3 regions of the Arthrobacter sp. LFS091 genome follow, and region 2 is predicted to be linked to each of the others. Evidence: predicted binding sites of a transcription regulator. Region 2 holds the regulator's gene; each other region holds the start of a gene.
The links. Region 2 encodes LexA, which represses DNA repair genes until DNA is damaged. Its sites were predicted from a motif close to TCGAACANNTGTTCGA; they were not measured.

Region 1 (4,908 bases), on a different contig from region 2:
CTCGAGCTGCGCGGTGTCGTCAGCCTTGACCTCGGCGAAGTTGAAGCCTGCGGGTTCGTTCACCTTGGGCAGCGTGGCAAGTTCCATGGGATAACGACGGCGGGTGGCGGCTTGGTCTTCCGGTGCCGCTGCTGTTGGGGTGCTCGCGAGCCACTTGGCGCTCTGCTCCTCCAGCCAGATCAGCGAGCGCATGGCATCCACTGCGGTCCGCTCAACGTCGGACTGGCGGAAGACGTCGTTGAACACTTCAAGGGAAACCGGGCCCGTGTAGCCTGCGCGGACCACGTGGCCCATGAACTTGGCGAGCTCGAACTGTCCCTCCCCGGGGAAAACCCGGTAGTGCCGGCTCCACGAGAGGACATCCATGGATAACTTGGGGGCATCGGCAACCTGGACGAAGAAGATCTTCTCCGCGTTGATGTTCTCGATCGGGGCGGTTTCCCAGTCGCGGGAAAGGATGTGGAACGAGTCCAGGCAGGTGCCGAGGTTAGGGTGGTCCACCATGTCCACCAGGCGGTACGCGTGCTCGTAGTCGTTGACGTACTTTCCCCAGGCGAGGGCTTCGTAGGCAACCTTCACGCCGTGGTCCCCTGCCAGTCCGGCGAGTTCGGCGAGCTGCTCAGCCCGCAGCTGGTCGTCGTCAATGGTTGCCGTGGCCACATTGGAGCACACCAGGATGGTGTCCATGCCAAGGCGTTCCATCAAGTTGAACTTTGCCTCTGCACGCTTGAGGTTGGCCTTCAGCAGGTCCGGAGTGACGCCGTCGAAATCCCGGAACGGCTGGTAGAGGTCAAGGCCCAAGCCGAGATCGGCCGCCATCTTCCGGACTTCCTCCGGGCTGAGGGATGAGGTGACCAGGTCCTGTTCGAAGATCTCGATGCCGTCAAAGCCCGCAATGGCGCAGGCCTGCATCTTCTCTTTCAGCGTGCCGGACAGGCAGACGGTTGCGATTCCGGTGCGCATCAGTGCGTCGCCTTCGCCAGGGTGCCCTCGTTAAGGGTGGCGGCGGTGTCTTCCAAGGCGATCAGCTCCAGGAAGTGGGCGCGCATCCGCTCCCGGTCCGCTTCGCGGCCGGTGATGAGCTGGAAGGCATCCGCGGCCTGACCGACCGCCATGCGCCCGCCGTCCAGGACGGCGCAGCCCTTGGCCCGGGCTTCGCGGACCAGTTGCGTTTCGATGGGGCGATAGACGATGTCCGCAACCCAGTGCCGCGGCTCCAGGAGTTCGATGTCCAACGGCAGGCCCGGGTGGGCGGCCATGCCAATGGGCGTGCAGTGAACCAAGCCGTCAGCGCTGGGCATGAGCTGTGGGAGTTCGTCCGGCGTGCGTGGCGTGACGCTCGCCTCCGGAAAGAGCTCGCCGAGTTCCGCTGCGCGCTCAGCCGCCCGCTCAGCGTCCATGTCTACCAGGTCCAGTTCCTTGACGCCTGCCGTAAGCAGTGCGTAGGCGACGGCGGACCCGGCGCCGCCGGCGCCCAATTGCACGACGCGGTTGAGTTTGGCATCCGGGAGTCCGTCGGCGAGCGCCGAGCCGAAGCCGGAGAAGTCCGTGTTGTGTCCGATGAACCGGCCATCCTGAACCAGGACCGTATTGACGGCACCCAGGCGCGCGGCGTCGTCGGAAATTTCGTCGAGGTGCTTCATCACCAGCTGCTTGCAGGGGTGCGTGATGTTCAAGCCGTTGAAGCCCATGCGCTGGGCGGCGGTCAGGAGATCCCCGACGGCGGTGGCCGGCAATGCGAGTTCAAGCAGGTCCACGGGGCGGTACAGCAAGCGAAGGCCCTGCACATCGGCTTCGCGTTCATGCATGGGCGGAGTGAGCGAGGGCATGACGCCTTCGCCTATCAGGCCCACCAGAACGGATTCGGCTCGGTTGCTCATCCTCAAGCTCCTTCTAACTTCAGCACCGCGGACAGATGGCGTTTTCTGGGCGCCGCATGCCGGGTGTTATTTACGTTACTACAGATGTTCATATTCCGCACGCTTGTTCTTATCGCGAACAAACATTGATTGCGGCTCGCATTGTTGGGCCCGCTCTGCGCGGTATTCCTGGGATTTAGCGCGCAAAGCAGGCCTCACAACGAGGGGTCAGCGCCTCGGCAGGCGTGCCGCGAGTTCGGCCGCGGCCTCCTGCAATGTGGGGACGTGCGCGATGAGTTCCTCCATGGTGAGCCGGAAGACCGGCACAGCCGTGGCCAATGACGCGAAAGCGTGGCCCTGGGAATTGAGGACGGGAACGGCGACGGCGCGCATGCCGATTTCGTTTTCCTCGTCCATCACCGCATAACCTTGGCGGCGCACCTGCTCGATCTCAGCGCGGAAGGCGTCGCGATCAGTGATGGAGTGCTCCGTGAGGGGATCCAACGGAAGTTCCTCCAGGAGTCGCTTGCGTTCGATTTCCTCCTCGAAAGCCACAATGGCCTTCCCCACCGAGGTTGTGTGCAGCGCACCCAGATGGCCGGGGTCGCTGGTGACGCGGAATGTCTTGGGTCCGTCCACCTTGTTCACCGTCAGGTGATGGTTTCCATCCCGGACGGACAGGATGGTGGCCTCATGGGTGCGCTCGGTGACCCGCTGGAGCACCGGCAAGGCTGTGGCCGCAAAGCCGTGGTGGTTCGACACCCGCTGGCCCAGCTGGAATACCCGCAGGCCCAGGTGATACCGCCTTCCGTCGGGTTCGTAATCGACGAAACCGTCGCGGGTCAGGGACCCCAGCAGGCGGTAGGTAGTGCTGAACGGTAGGCCCGCACTCCTCGCCAAGTCCGCTGCACTGGCCCCACGTGGTTCTTCGCCAAGCAATACCAACAGGCTCAGGGCCTTGCCGACCATGTCGGTCTTTGTGTCGTCTTTCACACTCATGGTTCGATGCTCTCACATGGTGAGAGCTATTTCTAGATGGTGGGGACATCTATTGACAAGTGACCACACTCACAGCCACTATTGCTGTATTGCACAAGTAGCTCTCACCATGTGGTTACTTTGAGGGATGATCTGGCCGCACCTCGCTCTGGTCTCCCACAGACGCTAGATCCGCGACATCGTCGTCAAAGAAGGAACACCCAATGAGCCAAACAATGCCGTCAGCGACGCCAGGCACTGAAACCATCACCGGAACACCCCGCAAAGCCGCCCTCGCCAGCTTCCTGGGCAGCGCCGTCGAATACTACGACTTCTTCATCTTCGGCTCGGCGGCAGCACTGATTTTCCCGCACGTCTTCTTCCCGGACGCCGATGCCAACGCAGCGATCATGTCCTTCGCGACCTTTGGCTTCGCCTACGTCGCCCGCCCCATCGGCGCCATCATCCTTGGCCACTTCGGCGACAGGATCGGCCGCCAAAAAGTCCTCATGTTCACCTTGGTGCTCATGGGTGCGGCAACGTTCGTCATCGGCTGCCTCCCGGACTTCAAGACCATCGGCTGGTGGGCACCCGTGCTGCTGGTCCTCGCCCGTCTCTGCCAAGGCCTCTCCGCAGCAGGTGAGCAGGCCGGCGCATCATCAATGACCCTTGAGCACGCCCCCGATAACCGCCGGTCCTTCTTCACCTCGTGGACCCTGACCGGTACGCAGGGTGGCCAGATCCTGGCGGCCCTGGTCTTCATTCCCGTGGTGGCATTGCCTGACGAGATCAAGTACGGCATCGGCTGGCGCATCCCCTTCTGGCTCAGCGCCGTGGTGGTCATCGTGGCCTTCTTCATCCGACGCACCCTGCACGAGCCGCCGGCATTCGCCGAGGCCAAGAAGAACAACCAGATCTCCAAGCTTCCCGTCGCCGACCTCCTTCGCCTGCACTGGCGCGACGTGCTCCGGGTAGTTTGCTGCGCCTTCATCGCCGCCGTCAGCACCGTCTTCGGCACCCTCGCCATCAAGTACGCCCAGGACGTGGCGCACGTCAACAGCACCATCACGCTGTGGTTGGTTGTTGCGGCCAACGTCGTAGCCCTCGGAACCCAACCATTGTTAGGCAAGCTCGCAGACAAAATCGGCCGGAAGCCCGTCTTCATCTACGGAGCCATCGCCAGCGCCATCATGACCCCGGTGTTCCTGCTGACCCTCGAAGGCGGCAACGTTCCACTCATGTTCGTGGTCTCCGTGGTCTACTTCGCCTTCGGGTACGCGGCAGCGAACGCCGTATGGCCTTCCTTCTACGGTGAAATGTTCAGCACAAAGGTCCGCTTCTCGGGCCTGGCCATCGGCACCCAGCTCGGCTTCCTCATGGCAGGGTTCGCTCCGGCGATCGTGACTGCGCTCGGCGGGACCAAGCCCGGCGGGTGGGTCCAGATCTCCATCTTCACCGCCGTGATTTGCGCCATCGCAGCAGTCTCCGCGATGACTGCCCGCGAATCGGCCAAGATCCCCACCTCGCAGCTTGGCCTGCACAAGGAAGCCCAGCCCGCGTAGCCGGGGAAGTACCTTCCGGACGCTTCACAGATAGGAAATGCCCGGCATGTTTCGCGACATGCCGGGCATTTCGCTGCTCAGCGGCGACTCGACGTGGCCGACCGGACGCAGGCGGGAAGGAACGCCCGCCTGCTGCTACTTGTCCAGTTCGTTGAACCTGTACATGAAAGCCGCCATCGCATCACGGTTCACAGGTGTCACCGGGCGGAAAGTCTTGTCCGGCCAGCCTGTGCTGATTTCCGTGGATGCCAGCCAGGCGATTTCTTTGTAGAACTGTGCGGTGGCTGGTACATCGACAAATGGCGAGGTGGCAGGCGGAATGTAGCCCGCAATCTTGGAGAAGCGGTACAGGAAAGCGGCCATCGCATCACGGTTCACTGGTTCCAGAGGCCGGAACGTTTTATCCGGCCAGCCGCCCGAGATCTTGGCGGACGCCAGCCAAGCAATCTCCTTATAGAACTGGCTGGTTGTTGGAACGTCCGCGAACGGCGACACTGCCGGTGGGGTGA
Region 2 (4,908 bases):
AAACCCAACGCCTTGCGACCAGGACCACCAAATGCCTGGAGTATCTGCTGGAGGACCTCGTTCGATCCATTGGCCGCCCAGATGTTGTCACGGGAAAGACCATGACCCAAGTACTCGGCCAGCGATTCGCGGAGCTCTGTGAACTCGCGGTCGGGGTAGCGGTTCAAACCAGTGGCAGCAGCGGCGACGGCCTCCGTAATGGCGGCCTGCACATCGGCCGGGACGCCATGGGTGTTCTCGTTGACGTTCAGCAAAATGGGGACATCAAGCTGCGGTGCGCCGTAGGGGCTCAGTCCACGCAGGTTGGTCCGGAGGGGAAGTCGGTCAAGTCGCTCAAGCTGCTCACTCACCCAGTCAGTTTAAGGGGCCGCTGCGTCCGCCAACTAACTGTGACGCCGGGCCACTCCCGTTTCGCACAGGGTCCGGCACTTAGTTGGCGGGCACGAAGAGCTGCTGACCGGGCTGGATGCGGCCGCCACGAAGGTCATTGAGCTGGATGATTTCCGTGATGACATCCCGGGGATCCCGCTCAGGAGCTGCCGCGCCTGCAATACCCCACAGGGACTGGCCCGGCTGGACAGTGACTGTAACGGCGACTGGTGGTCGAAGCTGAGACTGCGAGTCGGAGGCCTTTGCGGGCGCGGTGATGAAACCGGCAAGGCTCAGCAGCGCAGCCACCAGCAACATAGCGGGGATGCCGAAGAACACAATCCGCCCCCGACGGGTCAGGCGCAGGCGAGAGGGAGCCTGGGTGGTGCGGAAATCAGCGAACGTAGTGATTGCGGACATGAGCTGAGCCCTTCTGAGCTATTGCCAATGAGCCGGATGCCCGGCGCCTGGCTGCCAATTCTTGGTGTTCTCCTGTGCCGGCCCTTGCTTGTTCGAACACTTTCTTCGAACATCGGGGCTCAGCGTCAGGTTTATAGAACACATATTCGAACCTTGCTATGACATTTTTAGCACTTATCAACGAACGGTGTCGAGACTCGCTAGAACAAATGTTTGATAAACGCCGGTGGCTGCCCTACGTTTGAGTGAAGAAACAGCACTGTTTCAGTGGAACAGGAGGGTCTGACATTTTTGCGGGCCCGACATCCCCGGACACACACCGGGGACGGAATGGAAAGGCATTGGCGAACATGGCAGCGAAAGCCACGGGCGGCGCGGTACCCCTGCGGAGCCAACAGCCTCAAAAGAGCCCCAAGAGCCTGACCGTCCGTCAGAAGAAGATCCTGGAGACCATCCAGAGGTCCGTGAATGACAACGGATACCCGCCCAGCATGCGTGAGATCGGTGACACTGTCGGCCTTGCCAGCCTCTCCAGCGTCACCCACCAGCTGTCCCAATTGGAAAAGCTCGGGTACCTCCGCCGCGATCCGAAGCGTCCCCGGGCCATGGAAGTCCTGATGCCCTTGACCCTGGACGGCGGTCCTATCCCCGGCGTCGAAGCACCCACGGCGCTTCGCAGCACGGGCGGACTCGCTGTGACGGAACTGGCCAGCGCCAGCGATACAGCGATGGTTCCGCTGGTGGGCCGCATCGCCGCCGGTGGTCCCATCCTGGCCGACCAGACCGTGGAGGACGTACTCCCCCTCCCGCGGCAACTCGTAGGGCATGGCGAGCTGTTCATGCTCAAGGTCGCCGGAGATTCCATGATTGACGCGGCCATCTGCGACGGGGACTGGGTAGTGGTGCGACGCCAGAACGACGCCATCAACGGAGACATCGTCGCCGCACTCCTGGACGACGAAGCAACCGTGAAAACCTTCCGGCAGCGCGACGGACATACGTGGCTGCTCCCCCAGAACACCCAGTACGAGCCCATCCTTGGCGACCAAGCCACCATCATGGGCAAAGTCGTCTCTGTGCTGCGCTCCCTCTAGCCCTCACTCGGGTCCTGAGGAGCCCCTAGGAGCCCTTTGCCGACCCCAGCCGCTCCAGGACACCTCGGACTACTTTGCGGTCGGTTGTGGCCCAGAATGGCGGCAGGGCAGCCCGAAGAAACCCGCCGTAGCGTTCTGTGGAGAGCCTGGAATCAAGTACGGCCACCACACCCTTGTCACCGGTTGATCGGATCAGGCGTCCAGCTCCCTGGGCCAACCGAATGGCCGCGTGGGTGGCCGACACGGCCATGAAGCCGTTTCCGCCGGACTGCGCGACCGCCCGTGAACGGGCGGTCATCAGGGGGTCGTCCGGACGTGGGAAGGGAATGCGGTCTATGACCACCAGTCGGCAGGAGCCGCCCGGAACGTCCACCCCCTGCCACAGGGACATGGTGCCGAACAGGCAAGTATCCGGCTCATCAGCGAACTGCTTGACCAGCGCAGCCATGGTGGACTCACCCTGGCAAAGGATGCCGACGTCAAGGCGGAGCCGCATGGCATCGGCCGCTTCCTCGGCTGCCCTCCGTGAGGAGAACAGGCAGAGCGCTCCCCCACCCGAGGCCCTGATGAGGTCTTCCAACTCGTCAAGGGCTTCCGGCGATGTACCCCGACCAGGCTTGGGCAGGTGCTTGGCCACATAGAGCACACCCTGCTTGGGGTAGTCGAATGGCGACCCCACATCGATGCCCGTCCAGCTCGGGGCGCCGTCACCGATAAGGCCCAAGCCACCGGCGGCCGGTTCAAAAGCCGCGCCTATGGCCAGCGTGGCGGAGGTGAGGACCACCGTGTGGCCGGCAAAAAGCCCTTCACGCAAACAGCCTGCGACGCTTAACGGCGCAATGTTAATGAGGGCGGGTGCTGTTTCATCAGGCTGGGAGTAGCCCTGCTGGGGGTCGAAGTTGCTGTTTCGCGAGAACCACACCACTTCCCTGTTCTCCTTGGCGGCGAGCAAACGTTCGCACAATTCCAGGATGAGCATGAGCCGTGATCGCGCCAGTTGCCGACCGCCGTCGACCGCGTTTGAAGAGTCCGTCTTCGAATCCGAGAGTGCCGCGCGTGTGGCGTCGCGCAACTGGTCAAGGCAGTCGAGCTGTTCATCGTTGAGTCCGTTGGGCAACAAGCCATTGGGCACGCCTGCGATGGCCATATCCAGCCGGTCGGCCGCAGCGTTGAGGGCATCCACAGTAATGGCCGTGTGCTTGCGCGCACTGGACGCTGCAGCATGGACCATGGCCACGGACAACTGACCGGACACGGCTCCGGTCACGCGATCCTGAAGTTCGTGGGCCTCATCGACCACCACGACGTCGTACTCGGGGAGCACGGCCAGGCCCTCAAACGCACTCACGGCCAACATCGCGTGATTCGTGACGACGACATCCGCTTCCGCTGCGCGGGACCTTGCGAGTTCACTGAAGCATTCCTCGGCCATGGGGCATTTTTGCGCCCCGAGGCACTCCATGGATGTGACCGAAACCTGCCGCCATGCACGGTCGGTGACCCCCGGCATGAGTTCGTCGCGATCGCCGGTGGACGTCTTCCCGGCCCACTCACGAAGCCGGACCACTTCCTTGCCGAGCTGCGATTGCGGCCCGCCCATGGACGCAGCAAAGTGCGGAACGCTGGTGTCCTCGCCCAGTGAGAACAGTTGTCCCTCGGAGGGCTCCTCGCTGGGGAAACCCCCCTCAAGTTTCTGCAGGCAGACGTAGTTTGCCCGCCCCTTCACCAACGCCACATTGACGGGGCGCTTAAGAGCGGGGTTGATGCTTTCCAGCAGCCGGGGAAGGTCCCGGCCTACGATCTGGGTCTGCAGTGCCAAGGTGGCGGTGGACACGAGAGTTGGTTTATTGCTGTCCATCGAATGCGCGATCAACGGAATCAGGTACGCCAACGACTTACCTGTTCCGGTCCCCGCCTGGACCAGCAGATGCTCCCCGGTCTCGATTGCCCGGGCAACGTGTTTGGCCATCTCGTGCTGGCCGGCACGGCTTTGTCCGCCCATGCCGGCAACAGCCCGGTCCAACAATTCGAGGGTGGCCTGTTCGCCCACCGACTCGACGGCGTCCGCCGCCACCTTCTCAACCATTGCTGACGAATGACTCCAGTTCGGCTGCCAGTCCTTCGCGGACCATGACAACCACGCGCGTCCCGGATTCCTCGTGGTCAAGGCTCAGGATTTCCGAGTCGGAGCTGTGCAGCTTGCTGATCATGTCTCCGCGGTCGTAGGGAATCAACAGCTCAAGGCGTACCCCCGGCCGCGGAATGGACCGGCTGATATCCTCCAGCAGTTCCGCGATGCCCTCGCCCGTGCGGGTTGAAACCACCGCATGGCGGGGCTCCTTTTGCTTCAGTCGCTCAACGACGAAGGGATCGGCGACATCGACCTTGTTCAGGACAATGATTTCCGGGACCTTACGGGCATCGACTTCCGTGAACACGGACCGCACTGCGGCGATCTGTCCCTCGGGATCCGGGTGCGAAGCGTCGACGACATGCAGGATCAAGTCCGCATCCGCAACTTCCTCCAGCGTGGACCTGAAGGCTTCGATCAGCTGGGTAGGCAGCGAACGGACAAACCCCACGGTATCGGCAAGCGTGTACCCGATGCCGTCCGGGGTCTGGGCCTTGCGGACTGTGGGATCCAAGGTGGCGAACAAAGCGTTCTCCACCAGGACACCCGCGTCCGTCAGGCGGTTGAGCAGCGAGGACTTGCCTGCGTTGGTGTACCCGGCAATAGCGACGGACGGAACGGCATTGCGACGGCGGTTGGCACGTTTGGTCTCGCGCGCCGGCTTCATCGCGGCGATTTCACGCCGCAGCTTGGCCATGCGCGTGCGGATTCGACGGCGGTCCAGTTCGATCTTGGTTTCACCAGGACCACGCGAACCCATACCGGCTCCGGCTCCACCCACCTGGCCACCTGCCTGGCGGGACATGGAGTCGCCCCAACCACGAAGACGCGGCAGGAGGTATTCAAGCTGGGCCAGCTCAACCTGGGCCTTGCCCTCGCGGCTCTTGGCGTGCT
Region 3 (4,908 bases), 240 kb from region 2:
CTGGCCCAGGTTGTTCTCACGCTCGATGGGGGCGCTGGTTGCGTTCTTGGACATTCGTTCCTCCTCGGCCCCGCAGGGCTCAAAATCTCTGGCGGTCGGGAAGCCTCAGTAGGCAGATGAACCTTGCTCACCCTTGACAATGGCAATTCCGGAACTCGCTCCGATACGTGTTGCACCAGCTGCAATCATAGCCTGTGCATCGGCCAGCGATCGCACCCCACCGGAGGCTTTGACGCCTATGTCCGGTCCCACCGTCTTGCGCATCAGCGCGATGTCTTCAACAGTGGCGCCGCCACCGTTGAAGCCGGTGGAGGTCTTGACGAAGTCTGCGCCCGCTTCAACAGCTGCTTTGCAGGCGATGACCTTTTGCTCGTCGTCCAGCATGGACGTCTCGATGATGACCTTGAGGATTGCTTCGCCGGCGTGCACTGTTTCGGCGACTGCCCGGATGTCGTCCACCAGCGCGCCCTTGTCTGCGGCGCGTCCAGCGGCCATGTTGATCACCATGTCGATTTCGTCAGCCCCGTCAAGGACGGCACCGCGGGCTTCGAAGGCCTTGACGTCGCTGGGCGTCGCGCCCATCGGGAAGCCGACCACAGAGCATGTGAGCACGCCCGAGCCCTTGAGTGCCTTGGTGACGGTCTTGACCCAGATCGGGTTCACGCACACTGATTTGAACTGGTATTCGACGGCTTCGGCACACACTTTGAGGATGTCCGCCTCGCTGGCTTCCGGCTTCAACAGGGTGTGGTCGATGTAGGAGGCGATGTTTGCCGGGGTAGCGGCTTCGTTGCTCATGGGATCCTTCCGTGCAGGCGTGGCCGGCCCGGTGGCCGCAGGGTTGTCACTGCCCGTCAAAGGACCATCTTGCCATACGGGCCCGGTGGCCCTTCCGCCGCTTGTGGAAGGGCCACCCGGTTGCCGCCTAGGCCGCCAGCGGGGCCAATTGGTCGCTGCCCAAGACACCGAGCAACATGCCCGAAGCGCAGAGCATCGCGGAAGATTCGGCGGAAAGAAGGAGTCCCAACCGGAGGCCGTCGCAGGACGCTGCATCGCCAATTGCCCATATGCCCGGGACGGAGGTGGCGAGGTCGCGCCCCACGGCGATGCCGCCGTCGGACGCAATCAGGAGCCCCGCGCTTTCGGCGAGGTCGTTGCGGGCCGTCCGCTCCTCGGCCAGGACCACGAGGTCCCCGTTCATGCTGCTGCCGTCCTCGAACACGATGCCGGTGGCCGGTACAGGGGAACCTGCGATGGAACGAACGACGGCGGCAGGGCGGAGGGTGGTGCGCACGGGACGGACTCCGCGGGCCCGGAGCACGGCCTCCGCCTGGCCGGCCGCGGGGCCGTTGCCCACCAGGATTCCCAGCGGACGGCGTCCAACGATCCGGGTGAGATCATGGACGGCTTCGCCGATGGTGGCCGCATCATCGATGGTGGAGTAGCTCAGGCTGGCTTCAGCACCGGCGACTGGCGGGAGAGCCGGGGCAGAGCCGGTCGCGATAACCAGCTGGTCGTAGGAGAAGTCCATGCCGTCCACTGTGGTCACAACTTTGGCGTGCGGATCGATGAAGCTGGCCGCCTGGCCGAACCGGACCGAGACCTGTGGAAGTTCTGCCAGTTCGAGGAGGGCCTCGGGGCAGTCGTCGCGGTTGCTGAGCACGGTGATGGTGCCGGTGAAGGGACGTCGCCGGGTATCGGCCGTGCCGGCCAGCCGCCGCACCAAAGCCTGGGCTGCTGGACCTGCGCCTGCGATGACGATGTGGAGGGATGCTGCGGACGGAGTGGCGGACATGTTCGGCCCTTTCGCTGATGACCTGTTTGGTGCTGTTGATCATCAGCCTAGGCATTCGGTTTTTCGCGGGTGTTTCCCCGCTGTTGCCATCTTTGGCCGATCCGTAGCGTGTTGTTTACCGGCCGGTAATAACGTGCGTCACATCGAGCGTGGGTGGATCCGTGTGTAGACCATGTCGAAGTCGTGTTCCAAGGGTCCGCCGGGGTAGGTTCCGCGTTCCAGGCGTGCGTTGATCACGTTGCCATCGTCGCTGAACCGTCCCACGAACCGCTGGGGCCAGTCCGGGCCGTCCCGGAAAAGCGTCAACACGTTGTCCTTCAGGATCATGTCGTATATGCGTGCGACGCCGCGGGAATCGAAGTAGTGCTGCTGGAGCGCCCCATCGGAGCCTGTGGCACCGATGATGCTCACCGAGTTGGGATATTCCGGCTGTTGCACCGTGGAGTGTTGGATGAGGAAGCCGCCGTTTTCCAGCCACTCGAACGTCGTCCGGCCCTTGACTTCCCGTCCCGGGACGGTGGTTTCCCATTCGCCCACCAGGATGCCAAGTTGCTCCAGCTCTGCAGTACTTGCCATGGAATCCTCCTGAAGGTCTAGCCCCCAGTGTCCGCCTTGGCGCGGCGGTTTGGCGAGGGTTTTGGCGCCACCTTGAGGTTTTGGATGCAATGATGGGCCCATGAGCCAAGTCACATGCGACCTGACCGTGTCCCTCGATGGCTACGTTGCCGGTCCCCACCAGAGCCTGCAGATGCCATTGGGTGAGCGCGGCGAAACCCTTCACCGGTGGCAGTTCGAGGAACGCGAAGCCAATGCCGCCCAGGTGGAAGGGATCCTCGCTGCGGGCGCTTTCATTATGGGCAGGAACATGTTCGCGGGACCGGGTCCTGGCCCGTGGGACGCGGACTGGCGCGGTTGGTGGGACGAGGAACCGCCCTATCACGCGCCGGTGTATGTGCTGACCCATCATGTACGTGAACCCCTTGAGATGCAGGGCGGAACCACGTTCCACTTCATCAACGGCGGAGTCGAAGAGGCAATGGCCCTGGCTCGCAACGCGGCGGGGGCCAAGGACGTGGCGATCGCCGGGGGAGCGTCGACTGCCCGGCAGTTCCTGTCGGCCGGGCTGATCGACGAACTGCGGCTCCATATAGCACCCGTGATCCTTGGTGGCGGGGAGCGGCTGCTCGACGGCGTGGGGAACCTCAGGCTCGAACCGACCTCCGTCAGTGGCACCGGACTGGTCACCCACGTCACCTATAGCGTGGGCGGCGTCAAGGACTAGCCCGGCGCTGTGCTGATCTCCGGGGTCCCATAACCCCAGGAGAACAATGTCCCCCAACGGATGTACACTCGAATATCGAACATATATTCGAATAAAGGTGTGTTGTGGGCGTTATCGTCGGCCCCCGCGTGATAGATGCGGGCTTTTCCCTGGCGTCGGTGCTGTTGGCTCCCGTCGCTGTTGCTGCGGGCTATCCCTCCCCGGCACAAGACTATTTTGACGGCCGGATCGACCTCAATGAGCACTTAATCAAGGACGTGACCAGCACGTACGTGGTGAGGGTTACCGGACAGTCGATGGAGGGTGCCGGGATCAGCGACGGTGACGAGCTGATCGTGAACCGGGCGCTTGAGCCCAAGGACGGGTCCGTCGTCGTTGCCGTATTGGATGGCGAGTTGACCATCAAACGGCTCCGCATCACCTCAAGGGGCGTGGTGCTCCAGGCGGACAACCCTGCATTTCCGGACATCACGGTGGCTGCGCTGTCGGAATTGACCATCTGGGGGGTGGCCACCACGTGCCTGCACCACGTTTAGCTGGTGCCCGGCGGCGCGGTGGAATTCCGGACTATCAGGCGCGGCGTGAGGCGGATGTCCGCTGTGGGCGCGTCGGGGTTGGCCAGGCGTTCGAGCGCCACAGAGCCGGCACGGCGGCCCAACTCGAACGCCTGCAGGTCAACGGACGTGAGGTCGATTCCGTGCAGCCGGGAAGTCCTCGAATCGTCGTATCCCACCAGCGACAGATCCCGGGGAATGGACAGGTTCATTGCGTAAGCGGCTTCCCGGGCGCCAAGGGCGAGCTGGTCGTTGTGGGTGAAGATGGCGGTCGGCCGGTCTGCCAGGCCAAGCAGTTCCGATGCTGCCCGCTCCCCGGCCTCCTGTGTGAAGTCCTCCGCCGACAACGTCACCGGCGCGAGCCCGGCGTCGAGCATGGTTTTCTCGTAGCTCTGCCGACGCGCGGTGTGTCCGTCGTAAATGGGGCCGGCCAGATGAGCGATCCGCCGGTGCCCGAGGCCAAGCAGATGTTCTGTCGCGGCGCGGGCACCGGTCACATCATCGGAGTACACACTGTCCACGCCGTCGACCGGGCGGGTCACGCTGACCAGCGGCACTATCCGGGCCAGTTCCTGCACCTGGTGGTCGGTGTCCAGGAGTGTCGCGGCGATGATGATCCCCACCCTGGCTTCAATCAGGGAGTCCAGTGCGCCCCGATCCACGCCGTCGACCGACCGGGAGACGCTCAGTATGAGCCTGTTGCCGTCATGGGGGAGTGCTGTGCGGACGCCGCTAAGGATGTCTGCATAGACCTCGTTTCGGATATCCATCAAATAGAGTCCGACGGCGGAACGGTGCTTGCGTGCCAGATCGGCGGCCGCCGCGTTGGGCCGGTACCCGAGACGTTGGGCGGCCGCGAAGATGGCTTCCCTTGTCTCGTCGCTGACCCCCGGGGCTCCGCGAAAGGCGAACGACACCAGCGTCCTTGACACTCCGACTTCGCGGGCCACATCGCTCTGCGTCGCGGGACGATGCCATTGTTCAGGGGCCATGCCCTCCATCTTCCCATGGCGAATATGAGCTAAAGTTCATCATTTGTTAGTTTGACCTTACATTTAAACCTTTCGCGCGTTAGTCTGTATTCAGAGCGGGCGGTTATGACCCGCACCACACTGACAAAGGAGTCCTGATGTCTGCTACGCAAATGCAGCGGGGAGGCGCCCACGGCGTCGCGCTTCCCCCGCTGACCAACGGCCCGCATCGAAAGCGCCTTGGCCTTGTGGCCCTGGTTGCAACGTTCGGTGGCCTGTTGTTCGGCTACGACACTGGCGTCATAA

Region 1: a site for LexA is predicted at 1,976-1,991, ahead of ACNQOP_RS06995 (shikimate dehydrogenase). Genes of this name have one in related genera too.
Region 3: a site for LexA is predicted at 3,153-3,168, ahead of ACNQOP_RS09500 (LexA family protein). Genes of this name have one in related genera too.

The regions. Positions count from the first base shown of each region.
Region 1 is NZ_JBFPFP010000003.1:287,025-291,932, reverse strand. It holds gene ACNQOP_RS07000 (bifunctional sugar phosphate isomerase/epimerase/4-hydroxyphenylpyruvate dioxygenase family protein) at 1-963, opposite strand, end outside; gene ACNQOP_RS06995 (shikimate dehydrogenase) at 963-1,880, opposite strand; gene ACNQOP_RS06990 (IclR family transcriptional regulator) at 2,088-2,858, opposite strand; gene ACNQOP_RS06985 (MFS transporter) at 3,062-4,399, shown strand; gene ACNQOP_RS06980 (S-layer homology domain-containing protein) at 4,535-4,908, opposite strand, start outside.
Region 2 is NZ_JBFPFP010000004.1:46,254-51,161, forward strand. It holds gene ACNQOP_RS08425 (histidinol-phosphate transaminase) at 1-350, opposite strand, end outside; gene ACNQOP_RS08430 (LysM peptidoglycan-binding domain-containing protein) at 430-789, opposite strand; gene lexA (transcriptional repressor LexA) at 1,140-1,883, shown strand; gene ACNQOP_RS08440 (ATP-dependent DNA helicase) at 1,909-3,969, opposite strand; gene hflX (GTPase HflX) at 3,962-4,908, opposite strand, start outside.
Region 3 is NZ_JBFPFP010000004.1:290,316-295,223, reverse strand. It holds gene ACNQOP_RS09525 (hypothetical protein) at 1-54, opposite strand, end outside; gene deoC (deoxyribose-phosphate aldolase) at 106-798, opposite strand; gene ACNQOP_RS09515 (FAD-dependent oxidoreductase) at 926-1,795, opposite strand; gene ACNQOP_RS09510 (hypothetical protein) at 1,934-2,371, opposite strand; gene ACNQOP_RS09505 (dihydrofolate reductase family protein) at 2,472-3,077, shown strand; gene ACNQOP_RS09500 (LexA family protein) at 3,182-3,613, shown strand; gene ACNQOP_RS09495 (LacI family DNA-binding transcriptional regulator) at 3,610-4,623, opposite strand; gene ACNQOP_RS09490 (sugar porter family MFS transporter) at 4,761-4,908, shown strand, end outside.